2 regions of the Thermorhabdus hydrogeniformans genome follow, and region 1 is predicted to be linked to the other one. Evidence: riboswitches for the same ligand, from Rfam matches in the RefSeq annotation. Region 1 holds a riboswitch; the other holds the start of a gene.
The links. A riboswitch is a leader RNA that binds a small molecule or an ion and turns the genes downstream of it on or off. The one in region 1 is predicted to bind S-adenosylmethionine.

Region 1 (7,621 bases):
CGGCCGGTATTTTTTCCGCACGTATTGGTTCAAACGGAATAACGGGTGTAAGCAACATGTCCGCTCCCTGATAAATCGATTTTTTATTTTCCCGACTGTAAGTTTCTAGATATAAGCGTTACTGATTAATGACCGTTCTTTATTTAAATAGGATGCCCGCTTTCGAGATTTTTTAAAATTTGTACTCCGGGATTTTTGGTATAATAGAAGTAAATTAAACTGCTCTTCCGGGATTTGAGGACAGGGGTGCGGCCTTGGCGGTGGAGAAATATCTGTAAAACGAAAATCTTGAGTTTGCGGCAAAAATGGAACAGGCCTGCACGGGTTGTTAAAAAGCCCTTAAAAGGGAATCATAACTTTATAGACCCCGATGGAATTTGAAAATGTGTTTGGGGCAGGTGTCTGTTTTGCCGCTGGTTTATGTGGAAAATGAAAAACTCAACCTCACAAACCTTTCAAAGGTGTTGTGGCCCGAAGACGGCATTACCAAAGCCGAGTTTATAAACTACTATACAGAAATGGCTCCGTTTATATTGCCCCATCTAAAAGACCGCCCCATGGTTTTTACCCGGTATCCGGACGGCATATACGGCAAAGCCTTCTACCAAAAGAATATCCCGGAATACGCCCCTGACTGGCTTAAAACTTACGAGGATTTCCATGATGAGAAAACGGTGCGGTACGCCGTTATAAACGACACTCGAAGTTTGCTATGGGCGGCCAACCAGGCCAGCATAGAGCTGCACCCCTGGCTCTCCAGAATAGGTTCGGTGGAATACCCGGATTTTGTGGTGTTTGACTTTGACCCAATGGAGGACACCAATTTCGAGGATGCCAGGGAAGTGGCCCTGGCCTTGAAAAAGCTGCTGGACATGTCCGGTCTGGTGGGATTTCCCAAAACTTCCGGGGCCACGGGGCTGCAGGTTTATATCCCCATAGAGCCCAAATACACGTACGAAGAAGTGCGGGTTTTTGCCCGGTTTTTCTGCAAAGTTCTGGAAAAGACCTTCCCCGATATAACCACCACCGAACGCAGTGTGGATAAGAGAGAAGGCAAGATGTACCTGGATTACCTGCAAAACGTGAGAGGCAAGACCATAGTGGCCCCCTACAGCCCGCGCCCGAAAAAGGGGGCGCCTGTTTCGTGCCCGGTGACCTGGGAGGAGCTGAAACAGGGGGTTGTGCCGCAAATGTTCCACATTAGGAACATGCCCGCGAGGGCTAAGGAAAAGGGCGATCTGTTTAAAGGTGTTTTGACGATTAAACAGCACATAGACAGGTGGTTGAAATGAAGGCCTTTTTTAAATGAAGGAGGGCATTGCATGAACATAACTTTTGGCTGGTTTCTGGATTTGTCCATTATCTTTTTTCTTATAATGGCGGGAGTAGTTTTTTTTCTGATAATAAGGAGTATCCTTGGAATTTTTCTTCGAAGGTAAATTTTCGTAAAAACTACGGGTCTCAGGGAGTGGATTGTTGTGGCCAGAGTTCTGGTTATCGGCGGAGGGCCGGGAGGCCTTTATGCCGCTGCCGAGGCGGCAAAACACGGATTTGATGTGACTCTAATGGAAAAGGGTAAAATAGGCGAAAATATCCGGTGCGCAGAAGGCTTTTTTGATGTACTGAAACGCCTGGGTAAGCCCTGCGCCGGAGTCAGGTTCAAGGTGGAAGAACTTGTTATAAAAGCAGGTTCTACATACCGGTTTGACGTAAGGCCTTTGTTTTTATGGATGATAGACAGGAGCACCTGGCAAAAAGAACTGGCGAAGAGGGCTGCGGAAACGGGCGTGATTATAAAAGAGGACTCGCCGGTTAAGCCAGAAGACCTGAAAAAATTGAAGGGAGATTACGATTTTATAATAGACGCCAGCGGGGCGCCTTCAATAACCTCCAGGGTTTACGGCTTTTCGGGTTTTTATAAAAATCACTGCGGCAGGACGGTCCAGTACACTGTGGAAGGAGACTTCTCCCACATCGGCAACCGCCTTAAAGTCGGTTTTTTGCCGGATTTCTGGGGCTATTACTGGATATTCCCGAAAGGAAAGGATGAACAGGGGAGGGAGACGGCCAATGTGGGCATAGGCAACTTTGATTCGGCGGATAAACGGAAATTGTGGGGCATGCTGGATGATGTGATGAGGCGGGAAGGGTTGGACGGCCCCGGCTACAGGGTTATAAAATCCCTCGGCGGGATTTGCCCTTCGAAAATGCCGGAAAAGCTCATCTACGACAACATCCTGCTGGTGGGAGATGCGGCGGGGCTAACATCACCGCTGCATGGCGGGGGTATAGATATGGCGGTTATTAGCGGCATCGAAGCGGCCCGCGCCATATCCAGAGACCTGACCGGCTACGAGCGGCGGATAAGGAGCATTTTTTCACGGAGGCTGGAATTCGAAAAAACCGTTGCCACGGCATGGGGAAAGATGTCCTTTGAAAGGGTGGAAAGGGTCCTGGCAAGGGCTTGCAAATTTAAGTTTTACAGGGTTTTATTCAACCCCCGATTTTACACCCCAGCCACAGCCGCGCTTTTTAAATTTATCGCCTAGCAAGAAAAACTGCAGCAAATATTTCCGGAGCCGCATCAAAATCATAATTTTAAATCATATTTTATATATTTTTATATTGACAGCAATTTGGCCTGCTTGATATAATCATAAAAAACTGAATACGATAAAGGTTGTAAAACCTCTTATCAAGAGAGGTGGAGGGACTGGCCCGATGAAACCCGGCAACCGTTAGAAGCCCCCCTTCTAAAATGGTGCCAATTCCTGCAGAAGCATAGTCTTCTGAAAGATAAGAGATCTTGCGGATGGAGAGATTGAGGCCTCTTATCTTGAGAAGAGGCCTCAAGTTTTTATATGGCAGTTTCATCGCCGGTTAAGAAGAGAATCCGGGCGCAAGGGAAATGCTCATATAAAAACATGAAAAATATTGTGAAAGGAGTCAGCCGTACGGAATCTGGCTTGAAAAACAAGTTGAAGAAAGGTTTATTTACTGTTACCGTGGAAATTTCATCTCCAAAAGGCACGGATCTGGAAAGAGTTCTTGCTGATGTAAGGGAACTGGAAGATTACGCGGATGCGGTTAATATTTGCGACAACCCGATGGCCAATATGAGGATGGGGGCAATACCCCTTGCGCATATAATTCAGGAAAGAACGGGGGTCGAAACAATTCCCCACTTAGCCTGCAGGGACGGGAATGTGATCGGCCTCCAGTCGGAAGTTTTAGGAGCCTGGGCCCTCGGAATAAGAAATATTTTCGTTGGGAGGATAAAAGTGTGTCGACTTTTTTAGAAGCAATTAGAGAGAAAATAGTGGTTTTCGACGGCGCCATGGGCACCGAACTTATCAAACGGGGCCTGAAAGCCGGCGAGTGCCCGGAAGCCTGGAACGTCTACCGCCCGGAGGCGGTAATGGATATTCACAGGGCCTATATCGAGGCCGGAGCCGACGTAATAGAGACAAATACATTCGGGGCCAACCGCGTCAAACTTTCCCACTTCGGCATGTCCGGCAGGGTGAGAGAAATAAATTTAAGGGCGGTGGAAATCGCAAAAAAGGCCTCGGGCGAAAAGGCTCTTGTGGCTTTATCCGTCGGCCCCACGGGGATGCCTGTGGAGCCGTACGGCCCTACGGCCCTGGAGGAGGCCATAGACGTCTTTAAAGAGCAAATAGCCGGCGCCCTGGAGGCCGGGCCGGATTTGATAGTGGTGGAGACCATGAGCCAGCTTTCGGAAGCCCGGGCTGCGGTGCTGGCGGCCCGGGAGCTTTGCGACATTCCGGTGGCGGTCACCATGACCTTCGAAGAGACGGGCCGGACCATCACGGGCACAGACCCGGCCACGGCCCTCTTTGTCCTGGGCTCCATCGGCGCCGATGTGGTCGGGATAAACTGTTCCCTGGGCCCGGATAAAATGGCGGCGATCCTGGCTGAAATGGCAAGATACCGCCATATCCCCCTTCTGGTCCAGCCCAATGCCGGCATACCGGAATTTGCCGACGGCCGGACCGTTTACCACCTTTCACCCCGAGAGTTCGCCGAAAGCTGCGTTAAGCTGGCGGATGCGGGATTAAACGCGCTGGGGGGCTGCTGCGGCACCACCCCGGAACATATAAGATTGCTGAAGGATAAAGTCCGCGGGCGAAAACCCCGGCAAATAACGCCCGGATCCGAAACCGTCCTGTGTTCCGACAGGCTGACGGTGTTCTTATGCCGGGATAAACCGGTAAAGGTCATAGGAGAGAGGATTAATCCCACCGGAAAAAAGCTCCTGGCCGAAGAACTGAAGGCCGGTTCCTTAAACCGCGTGGTGGAAGAGGCCCTTGCCCAGAAAAAGGCCGGGGCCCATATCCTGGATGTGAATCTGGGAGTTCCCGGCATAGATGAGCAGGCTTTAATGAAAAGGGCCGTATTGCGCCTTCAGGAAACTGTAGACCTTCCCCTTTGCCTTGACAGCAGCAATCCCGATGCCATTGAAGCGGGCCTCAGGGTATACAGCGGCAGGGCGCTGGTAAATTCGGTAAACGGCACCGGCGGAAGTCTTGAAAAAATACTGCCCCTCGTCAAAAAATACGGGGCGGCCGTCATAGGCCTTACCATGGATGAGAGGGGTATCCCCGAGAAGGCAGAGGAAAGATTTAAGATAGCAAAGAAGATCGTAGAAGCCGCCGCCGGGTACGGCATTCCAAAGCAAGATGTGATAATCGACTGTCTCACCCTTACGGCGGGAGTCCGGCAGGAACAGGCAATGGAAACCGTTAAAGCCATAAGGATGGTCAAAGAAGAGCTGGGGTGCCTCACCGTCCTGGGGGTCAGCAATATTTCCTTCGGCCTTCCGGAAAGAAATGCCGTAAACGGCGTTTTTCTGGCCATGGCGCTGGAGGCGGGTCTGGACCTTCCCATTATAAACCCGCTGGATGACGGGTTGTGGAAAGTCGTAAGGGCCGCCGGCGTGCTGACCGGGAGGGACAAAAATGCGGCCGAATATATAGCCTTTGTAAAATCGGGGGCCGGGGAGAATAACGCGGCTATAAACTCAGGCGGCACACGGGCGGACAAGGAGCTGTATAAAGCGGTGGTGGAGGGCCGCGGGGCGGCGGTGGAAGAATACCTGGAAGAATTGTTCCGCAAGGGGATGGAGCCTTTGAAGATCATAGACGGCATATTAGTGCCCGCTCTGAACGAGGTGGGAGAAAAGTATGAAAGCGGAGAATATTTTATCCCCCAGCTTATGCAGTCGGCGGAAACCGCCCGGCGGGCTTTCGACGCAGTAAAAAAGCGCTTCCCGTCGGGACTTAAAAAAAGTGCCGTGAAAGTGGTGCTGGCGACGGTCAAAGGCGACATCCACGACCTGGGGAAAAACATAGTGAGGGTGATAATGGAAAACTACGGCTTTGAAGTTATAGACCTGGGCAGAGATGTGGATCCGGGGGCAATAGCGGGAGAAATAGAAAAACACCCCGATGTGATGCTGGTGGGTCTCAGTGCCCTTATGACCACCAGCATACCTTCCATGGAAAAAACAATTCGGGAGATAAAAAGTCGATTCCCCCGGTGCAAGGTGGTGGTGGGGGGCGCAGTACTGAGCGAGGCGCTGGCAAGGCGCATAGGGGCGGATTTTTACGCCAGGGACGCCATGGAAGGCGTAAAAGTGGCGGAAAAGGTCTACGGTGCAGCAGGACAGCCCGCGGAAACCTAGAAACATTTTTTTGACGGGGTGTTGAACTTGCCTGTAGTTGAGTTGCCTGTCAGGGTTGATAAAGAGCTGGTTTTAAAATACCTGGGCTGCGGAGGAAAAAGAAGATTTTCTTCACGCATCCTTGAGGAAATTGACGGTGCTTCAGCGCGTGCGGAGGAATTTATGCATCCCGCGGTGTGCTACGATTTCTTCAACTTTTTTGCCGATGAAAGGCAAAAAAAAGTGTTTCTCCCGGGAGGGAAATTCTTTTCCGGCGAATATATAGTCAAAAGCCTTATCGAGACGGATTGCGTCGTGGCGGCCGTAGCCACCCTGGGCCGGGGCGTGGACGAAGAGATCTCGCGATGTTTTGACAGGGGGGATTTTTTGAGGGGGATTATCCTTGACGCCGCGGCGAATGCCGCGCTAAATCGGCTGGTTGAAGATTTTAAGGCTCATCTTTTAAGGTCGGCCGCTTTCAAAAACCGCGGCCTCACCCGCTGCCTCAGCCCGGGCCGGGGCGACTGGGACATAGGAGATCAGGAGGCCATTTTTTCACTGCTGGATGCGGAGGCCATCGGCGTCACCCTCAATGAAAACCGCATGATGAGCCCTGCAAAATCTCTTACCGTGGTCTTCGGCACAGGAGAAAATGTGGGTGTGCCGCACGATGTTTTATGCAGCGGATGCGATATGAAAATGTGCAATTACCGATAAAAAATCCTGCGCTTAAAACCGCAGGATTTTAGCTTTATAAAACTTATTATGCTTTTTATACGGCGCTTGTTTTGCTATTTTACTTTGCCTTTTGGGACCATGCGCCGGGTTATCTCGGTAAGCTCCCTTGTAAAGCTCGAAATGGGTTTTCCCGCTCGGATTCCTTCGGCGATTTTTTTAAGGCGGGTTACCAGGTTGGGATCGGTGGTCACGTTAACGGCTTTGATCCGGGTATCCGCCCTTTTTACCGCGTCCGCCACCTTTGTCTTGATTTCATTGGTCTTTTTGGCCTCGACTCCCGGTTTTATCTCCAGGCCTACAAAGGCCGTGGAACCGGAGACCACCACTGTGGCGGATTTTACGCCTTCCACTTTTGCGGCGGCGTTGGAAAGTTTGGAGGCCAGAGCATTGGCGGGCGAAGGAGCGGGCTTTTTGGCCGGAGTCCTCCTGACTATGCGGCTCGGAGGGGCGGGTTTTGGGGCCGGTCTGCGGCTCACGGCACAGCCGCCGGTGGTCAGAGCAAAGACGGTAATCATTATCAGGATCGAGGCTAGAAATCTTTTCATAAAAATACCCTCCTTCCTTGAATTTATGATGAGCAACTCGACTGTTTTTATACTGTTGTTTTCCGGTTTATCTGGAAGCAGTTTACCATGTATTATTTGTGTTATAATATATCTGAGGTGATTTTTTGTGTATGAGCTTATGGCTCAGCTTGCCAAATATGTATTAATAGCGCTGATCTACTATTTTTTATATAATTTTTTGAAAGTGATGATAGCAGACCTCACAATGCAGCAGAATGCCAACAGGGATACGGGTTTTTTTCTTTTAACCGAGGACGGCAGGGAATACCCGCTGTTTAACGTGAATACCATCGGCAGGGCCGGCGATTCGGACATAATCATAGAAGACCCGTATCTTTCGAGCAAGCACGCCCTGATTGCCAGGAGGGGGCGGAGGATGATAATAGAAGACCTGCACAGTACCAACGGGACTTTTGTCAACGGCAAACGGGTGAAAAAACCCGTGGCTTTAAAAGACAGAGACGAGATAGTGCTGGGAGGCAAGAAGTTTATTTTTTTGAGGAGGGAAACCGGTGGAGTCAAAGATGGAAGCCGTCTATAACAAGTCCCTGAGCGCCATAGTTCTGGTGGGATTTGTCTCATTTTCGCTGCTCGCCGTGAGGACCCGCCCCTTTTCCCCTCTGCCTGTTTACGG
Region 2 (7,621 bases), on a different contig from region 1:
AGACGATGCCTTCATGGCGTCTATCTTTTTCACCACGCTGAAAGCTTCGGCCTTCAGTTCAAAAATCAGATCTCTGAGCCTCGCAGCTTTTTCAAACTCAAGGTTCCTGGCAGCCTCTTTCATCTCTTTTTCAAGTTTTTCTATATAGGCTTTGAGCTCTTTCTTACTCATCCTTGTAACATCTTTTTCCGGCAGGTATTCGCCACGGTCTTCGGCCACTTTTGTGGCTTCAATTACATCCCTGACGGCCTTTTTTACGGTTTGAGGCACTATGCCGTGCTTTTTGTTGTAATCCATCTGTATCTTCCGCCGGCGGTTGGTTTCATTGATGGCTCTGGCCATGGACTCGGTGATGGTGTCGGCGTACATGATGACCTTGCCTTCCACATTCCTGGCCGCCCTTCCAATGGTCTGGATAAGCGATGTCTCCGAACGCAGGAACCCCTCTTTATCCGCGTCCAGTATGGCCACCAGCGAAACTTCCGGCAGATCCAGGCCCTCTCTCAAGAGGTTGATGCCCACCAGACAATCAAATTTACCGAGCCTCAAATCCCTGAGTATCTGCAGTCGTTCCAGGGTATGGATTTCGGAATGCAGGTACCTCACCCTGATTCCCGATTCCTTGAGGTAATCGGTCAGGTCTTCGGCCATCTTCTTAGTGAGGGTGGTAACCAATACCCGCTGATCTTTCTCCGCCCTCTTCTTTATTTCCGATATCAGGTCGTCGATCTGGCCTTTTACGGGCCTTACCTCTACCTCGGGGTCCACCAGACCGGTGGGCCTTATTATCTGTTCCACCACCTGGGCGCTCTTCTCGAGTTCATAAGGGCCGGGGGTGGCGGATAGGAAGACCACCTGGTTTATGCGCTCCTCAAATTCTTCAAAGGTGAGTGGCCTGTTGTCAAAAGCCGACGGGAGGCGGAAGCCGTGTTCTACCAGGGCCTCCTTCCGGGACCTGTCCCCGGCCCACATGGCGTGGAGTTGAGGCAGGGTTACATGGGATTCATCAATTATTATCAGATAATCTTTCGGGAAATAGTCGAGCAGGGTAAAAGGCGCCTCTCCGGGCTTTCTGCCGGTGAGGTGCCTGGAATAGTTTTCTATGCCTTTACAGTAACCCATTTCCCGCAGCATTTCTATATCGTAGCAAGTCCTCTGTTTTAGGCGTTCGGCTTCCAGTACCTTGCCCTGGCTTTGAAGTTCTTCCAGGCGTTCCTTAAGTTCCTGCTGAATGGATTTTATGGCCGCTTCTATTTTTTCTCTGGGCGTGGCGTAATGGGATGCGGGAAATATGGAAACATGGTTTCTTTCGCCGACTACTTCCCCGGTCAGGGTATCGACTTCGGTGATCCGGTCTATAGTATCCCCAAAAAATTCTACCCGAATAGCCCTTTCCGTAAAAGAAGCCGGGTATATTTCCAGAATGTCGCCTCTGATGCGGAAGGTGCCCCGTTGAAAATCGTATTCGTTGCGGCTGTACTGTATGTCTATCAATTTTCTCACAACCTCGTCTCTTTCCCGTTCCATGCCGGTCCTGAGGGATATGACCTGGTTTTCATAGTCCACGGGAGAGCCCAGGCTGTATATGCACGACACGCTGGCGACAATTACCACATCCCTGCGCTCAAACAGGGCGGCGGTGGCGGAGTGTCTCAGCTTGTCTATTTCGTCATTAATGGAGGCGTCTTTTTCGATATAGGTGTCCGTCTGGGGAATATAAGCTTCGGGCTGATAGTAATCGTAATAACTCACAAAGTATTCGACGGCGTTGTTCGGCAAAAACTCCTTCAGCTCGCTGCACAGCTGTCCGGCCAGGGTTTTGTTGTGGGCTATGACCAGAGTGGGTTTCTGGACTTCCTGAATGAGATGAGCCATGGTAAAAGTCTTCCCTGTACCTGTGGCCCCGAGCAGCGTCTGGAATTTATATCCCTTTTTTATCCCTTCGCTCAATTCTCTAATGGCTTTCGGCTGATCGCCTCGCGGGACAAATTCGGAAATCACCCGAAATTCTCCCATACAAACACCTTCTCCCTTTTGGTCTCTTCTCAGCATTATAACATATATCATTTACCGTGAAAAGACAAAACCGAAAAATTGTTCGCAAAACCCGGTGTTAATTATCTATCCTTTTATCCTTTGCCGCATCCCGACTCACTGCAGGGTGAAGCGGCTGTATCAGCCGAAACTCCATCAGCCAAAATATCGATGAAACTAAAAAAACCGGGAGGGCCCCGGTTTTTTTAGTTCATGTAAATGATTTTATTTCTACGGCGGGTAAAGAAACCATTCGATTTTCTTCCGTAGGTATCCTTGTCGCCGGCCTGAGCATCTATGTTCATTATCTTTAACATTATCTCCCGCTTTTCCTCTTCGCCGGCCGTCATATAAGCCTTCAAAAGCATGTCTCTTTCTCGGTCTAGGTACTCATTCCTGGTCATTTTTTTCCCTCCTTTTCTGCGTATTTTTCAAAATAAATTGGTATAAAAAAATGAGGGCATATGTTATAAGTCTGTTAGTTCTTTCACAAACATTATACTATACGATAAAAATTTGTTCAAGTGCATAAAGTTATAAAAAAGATATATTTTTCGAAAAATTCCTTTCTACATCCATTTTTCTCCATTTCTCTTCAAATTTTCTATTTATATTATGCCACGACTGCGCCATCCTTATACAGAGAAAAGCGCGAAATCGAGGCTAAAAAACACGGTTTTTTAATTTTCCTATGCCTTCAATTTCAACCTCAACCACATCGCCCCTCCGCATGGGCCCGATACCCTCAGGCGTTCCGGTCATAATCACATCGCCGGGCAGGAGGGTCATAATCCTCGAAATAAAGCTTACGAGTTCATAAACCGGAGTAATCATCATTTTTGTGGTGGAGCTCTGTCTGAGCTCGCCGTTTAAAAAAGTCTGTATCTTCAGGTCTTCCGGGTCTAATTCGGTCTCTATCCACGGTCCCAGCGGGCAGAAGGTGTCAAAGGACTTTGCCCTGGTCCACTGACCGTCTTTTTTCTGCAGGTCTCTGGCAGTAACGTCGTTGCCGCAGGTGTACCCCAGGATGTGGCGGCGGACGTCCTGCGGCGGCACATTTCTGCACTTGTTCCTGATGACCACGGCCAGTTCGCCTTCATAATCCACCCTGGACGACATCTCGGGGCATAAGATGCCCTCCTCCGGCCCTATTACCGCAGTGGGCGGTTTCAGAAAAATCACCGGTTCTTCGGGTACCTCTTCGCCCATTTCAAAAGCGTGCTCCCTGTAATTTTTTCCCACGCACACGACTTTGGACGGCTCCACCGGCGAAAGCAACCTCACATCGGCCAGGCCGTATACGTTTTTCCCTTTGTGTATTTCCGCAAAAATATCCCCATTGATTTCCTGCACATTTCCAGATTCCACGACGCCGTATTTCACGTCAGTGCCATGCTTGAATCTTACAATTTTCATTTTCTTCCTCCTCGCACTGTCTTTTAAAATTTTGATCTCTACGCTATACGCTTTTAATAATTTTTATCAGGACTTTTCTCTTCCGTGGGCCATCGAATTCGCAAAAATATATCCCCTGCCAGGTGCCCAGAGCAGGCACACCACCCTCCACGGGAACGGTTATCGAATTTCCTACCAGGCAGGACTTAATATGGGCGTCGGAGTTCCCCTCCATATGTCTGTAATCCCCGCTGGCCGGGACAAGCCTGCTCAATGCCCCAATAATATCCGCTTTTACATCGCGGTCGGCGTTTTCGTTGATGATTACCCCGGCGGTGGTGTGGGGCACGAAAACACAGCAGAGTCCCTCCTCAATTTTTGAGTCTCTGACAGCCTGTTTAACCAGAGGCGTGATATCCACCATCTCGTTTTTCGAATTCGTCTCCAATGTAAAAGTAAACAAACATATTCCCCCCTTTTCAATCCGCCTGTATCAACCTTTAACTTTCAAAGTCCTGAGCCTGTTGAGCCCCGCCGCCACTTCCTGAGGCCTCGGGAGTGCCAGATTCCCCGGATGCTTTCCGGCAAAGAGCGAAACCACATCAAGGCCGTATTTTTCAATATCATCAAAAACCTTCAATACTATTTCCTTTAAACTCCGCCTGCCGTCAACGTATTTTGCGGCCGCGTACCTTATAATTTCTCCCACCGCAGCGGTCTGGCTCCTGTCCACCAGCTGTTCCACGTAGTCGAGCTCTATGTTCTCCCTGCCGTACTGCAGAGTGTCGATATCCCTGGTCCTGACCTTTTTCTTCTCCCTGAGCTCAAGCCCCTCTTTCATAATTATTCGCGGGGTTACGGAAATCGGCCTTCGGCCTATTTCCACCTGCCTGTGCGTCTTGAATTCCGCCGCTATCCTTTTAGCCTCAACGGTAACATCGCAGGGGATATAGTCCTGCATCTTTATAACGCAGTCGGCCACATCAAAGTAATCGCCGCTCCCGCCCATGACAAGAACCGTAGAGATGCCCATTTGTTCGTACAATTGGCGTACCCTGTCTATAAACGGGGTTATGGGCTCCTTGTCCTTTGATACCAGTTTTTGCATCCGGGCGTCTCTTATCATGAAATTAGTGGCCGATGTATCCTCGTCCAGGAGCAGCAGACTGGTGCCTATTTCAACGGCCTCCATTATGTTGGCCGCCTGGGATGTGCTGCCGCTGGCGTTTTCCGTGGAGAACCTCACGGTATCCTGGCCGTCGGGCAGGTTGGAAATAAACGGGCTGATGTCCACTTTTTCCACCCGGCGGCCGTCTTCGGCCCTTATTTTCACCGCATCTTCCACCGTCACTACGAATTCCCTGCCATCCCCCGGTATGTGGTTGTAAACGCCTCGCTGCAAGGCGGAAAGCAGGGTGGTCTTGCCGTGGTACCCGCCTCCCACTATGAGGGTAACGCCGGCCGGTATGCCCATGCCTGTTATTACTCCCGAGTTTGGCAGGTTGAAAGTCACCCTGAGGCTCTCCGGGGATTTGAAGGGCACCACCTTACCGCCCCTCATGGGCCTGTCGCTTATGCCGCTTTCCCTGGGCAAAATTGAGCCGTCGGCCACAAAGGCCACAAGGCCGCTTTTCTTGAGTCTTTCCCTGAGATATTCCTGGTCTTCGAAGAGTTCCACCCACTTTCCCGCCGTTTTTCCATCTATGCTTTTAAATAAAAGGGCCCTGTCTACTATTTGAGGCAGGTACTCCAACAACAGCGCAGCCGCTCCCCTCCCGTTAATGCGCCGGCCAAAGGCGGGTAAACCCACGCTCAGCCTGGCCTCCACGTAGTCTTTTTTCACAATTACCGCGGTCCGCTTTAAAATCTCCTGGTTGCCCCTGTCTATATAAATCTCCCCGCTTTTGCCGGTGCCGCTCACCCGCGGCAGCGTCCGGATGAAATCCGCCGCTTCCCTTGCCAGGAAATCCTCCAGCGCCGTGGTCCTTGCCGGTGTCTTATACAGCCGCTCGTCGATGCCTGCGGTTTTCATATCCACCCTTACTCTTATCCTGGATGGAGCGGCAAAAGGATCCCCCTGGACGTGGTCGATATACAGGTTAAAGTATCCGAAGTCGTATTCGCCCTGTATCTCCTTGTAAGCTTTATATCCCTTTCCGTCGATTCTGTCCAGTACTTTTTTCAAGTCGTCCTTATACTTCATCTCAACTTTCCTCCAACTAAAAGCGGTGCAAATATCTAAAGCTTTATGGTAATATTATACACCATACCCGGATCTATTTAAACCCCGGTTGTGTATTGATCTGCCTATTGACAAACAAAAAAAACCATGCTAATATTTTAAGCAACCAAAGTGAATATGCGGAAGAACTCTTATCAAGAGCAGGCTGAGGGACTGGCCCGATGACGCCCGGCAACCGGCAGCCGGCGGTCGACGAAAGCCGCGGCTGCAGCGGTGCTAATTCCTGCAGAACGCTGTGTTCTGACAGATGAGAGGATTCTTGAAAGCCTCTTCGTGTTGTCAGAAGGGGTTTTTTTATTTTTATTTTGGCAAAAGGAGGGTCTTCGGTGATCCACATCAGAAATCTCACGAAGATATATCATTCGGATTCGGGGGATATCAAGGCGCTGGACGGCGTTAACCTGGATATAAAAAAGGGCGATATTTTCGGTGTCATCGGCCTCAGCGGCGCCGGGAAAAGCACCCTTCTCCGCTGCATCAACATGCTTGAAAAGCCCACCTCCGGCTCCATAGAGATAGACGGTGTTGAAATGACCACCCTTACTCCCAATGAACTAAAGGAAATGCGAAAAAAAATAGGCATGATATTTCAGCATTTTAACCTGCTTTCTTCCAGGACCGTCAGGGGCAATGTCGCATTTCCCCTGGAGATTGCGGGTCTGGACAGAAAGACAATCAATGAAAAAGTGGAAAATCTTTTAGACCTTGTGGGACTTTCCGACAAGGCCGACAGCTATCCCTCTCAGCTTTCGGGCGGCCAGAAGCAGAGGGTGGGTATTGCCAGGGCCCTGGCCAACGATCCAAAGGTCCTGTTGTGCGACGAGGCCACTTCGGCCCTGGACCCACAGACGACTCTGTCCATTTTGAGCCTTCTGAGGGACATCAACAAGCAACTGGGAATCACCATAGTGCTGATAACTCACGAGATGAACGTCATCAAGCAGATCTGCCGCACGGTGGCGGTCATCGAGAAAAGCCGCGTGGTGGAACAGGGGCCCCTCCTGGAAGTATTTTCAAACCCCAGGACTGAAACCGCCCGCAATTTTTTGAAATCCATAACTCTATCGGAACTTCCCGAAGAGCTAAAAGACAGGATAAGGAACCTCGACCACGGGCACCTGGAAGGGAAAATCGTCAAAATCGGCTTTTTCGGCGAGATTACCGCCCAGCCCGTCATATCCAGCATCGTAAGAAAATTTGATGTGGACGTCAACATACTGTATGGCAACATCGACCACATCCAGGACACCCCCTACGGCACTCTTGTGGTAGAACTGAGGGGAAAGAACGGCGGGACCGCCGAGGCTTTTGAATACCTTAAAGGGCTGGGGCTCAATGTGGAGGTGATTGAAAATGTCTGAAACATTAAACCTGCTGCTGGTTTCCACATGGCAGACCATTTATATGGTGGCGGTGTCGGTTTTAATTGCAACGGTCTTTGGCATACCTCTGGGCATACTGCTGATGGTGACCGACAGGGGCCAGATACTGCAGAATATTCTTTTAAATAAAATACTTGGCACCATCGTAAACATATTTCGTTCCGTGCCCTTTATAATCCTGTTAATAGTCCTCATACCTTTCACGCGCCTTCTGGTGGGAAAGGCGATAGGAACTACAGCAGCCATCGTCCCCCTTTCGGTGGCGGCCATTCCCTTTATGGGCAGGCTCACCGAAACGGCATTGAGGGAAGTAAACCGCGGCGTCATAGAAGCGGCCCAGGCCATGGGAGCTTCGCCTTTTCAGATCATAACCAGGGTGCTGATCCCCGAGGCACTGCCTTCAATAGCCGCGGGGATTACCATAACCACCATAAATCTGGTGGGATATTCCGCCATGGCAGGCGTCATAGGAGGTGGTGGACTGGGAGATCTGGCTGTGAGATACGGGTATCAGCGCTTTATGCTTGACATCATGCTGTATACCGTGGTAATCCTGGTGGTCATGGTG

Region 2: it holds a riboswitch for S-adenosylmethionine, as region 1 does, so the genes downstream of both, ACKX14_RS10205 (methionine ABC transporter ATP-binding protein) here and ACKX14_RS04240 (methylenetetrahydrofolate reductase) in region 1, are expected to answer to the same signal.

What each region holds. Positions count from the first base shown of each region.
Region 1 is NZ_JBJYKD010000006.1:32,554-40,174, forward strand. It holds gene ACKX14_RS04225 (ATP-dependent DNA ligase) at 1-58, opposite strand, end outside; gene ligD (non-homologous end-joining DNA ligase) at 399-1,292, shown strand; gene ACKX14_RS04235 (NAD(P)/FAD-dependent oxidoreductase) at 1,479-2,549, shown strand; SAM riboswitch class I at 2,690-2,803, shown strand; gene ACKX14_RS04240 (methylenetetrahydrofolate reductase) at 2,862-3,299, shown strand; gene ACKX14_RS04245 (homocysteine S-methyltransferase family protein) at 3,284-5,704, shown strand; gene ACKX14_RS04250 (hypothetical protein) at 5,732-6,400, shown strand; gene ACKX14_RS04255 (YhcN/YlaJ family sporulation lipoprotein) at 6,475-6,966, opposite strand; gene ACKX14_RS04260 (FHA domain-containing protein) at 7,094-7,528, shown strand; gene ACKX14_RS04265 (FtsW/RodA/SpoVE family cell cycle protein) at 7,500-7,621, shown strand, end outside.
Region 2 is NZ_JBJYKD010000019.1:27,252-34,872, reverse strand. It holds gene uvrB (excinuclease ABC subunit UvrB) at 1-2,016, opposite strand, end outside; gene ACKX14_RS10225 (hypothetical protein) at 2,241-2,438, opposite strand; gene ACKX14_RS10220 (fumarylacetoacetate hydrolase family protein) at 2,698-3,450, opposite strand; gene ACKX14_RS10215 (secondary thiamine-phosphate synthase enzyme YjbQ) at 3,494-3,892, opposite strand; gene ACKX14_RS10210 (ABC-ATPase domain-containing protein) at 3,923-5,632, opposite strand; SAM riboswitch class I at 5,800-5,925, shown strand; gene ACKX14_RS10205 (methionine ABC transporter ATP-binding protein) at 5,998-7,032, shown strand; gene ACKX14_RS10200 (methionine ABC transporter permease) at 7,025-7,621, shown strand, end outside.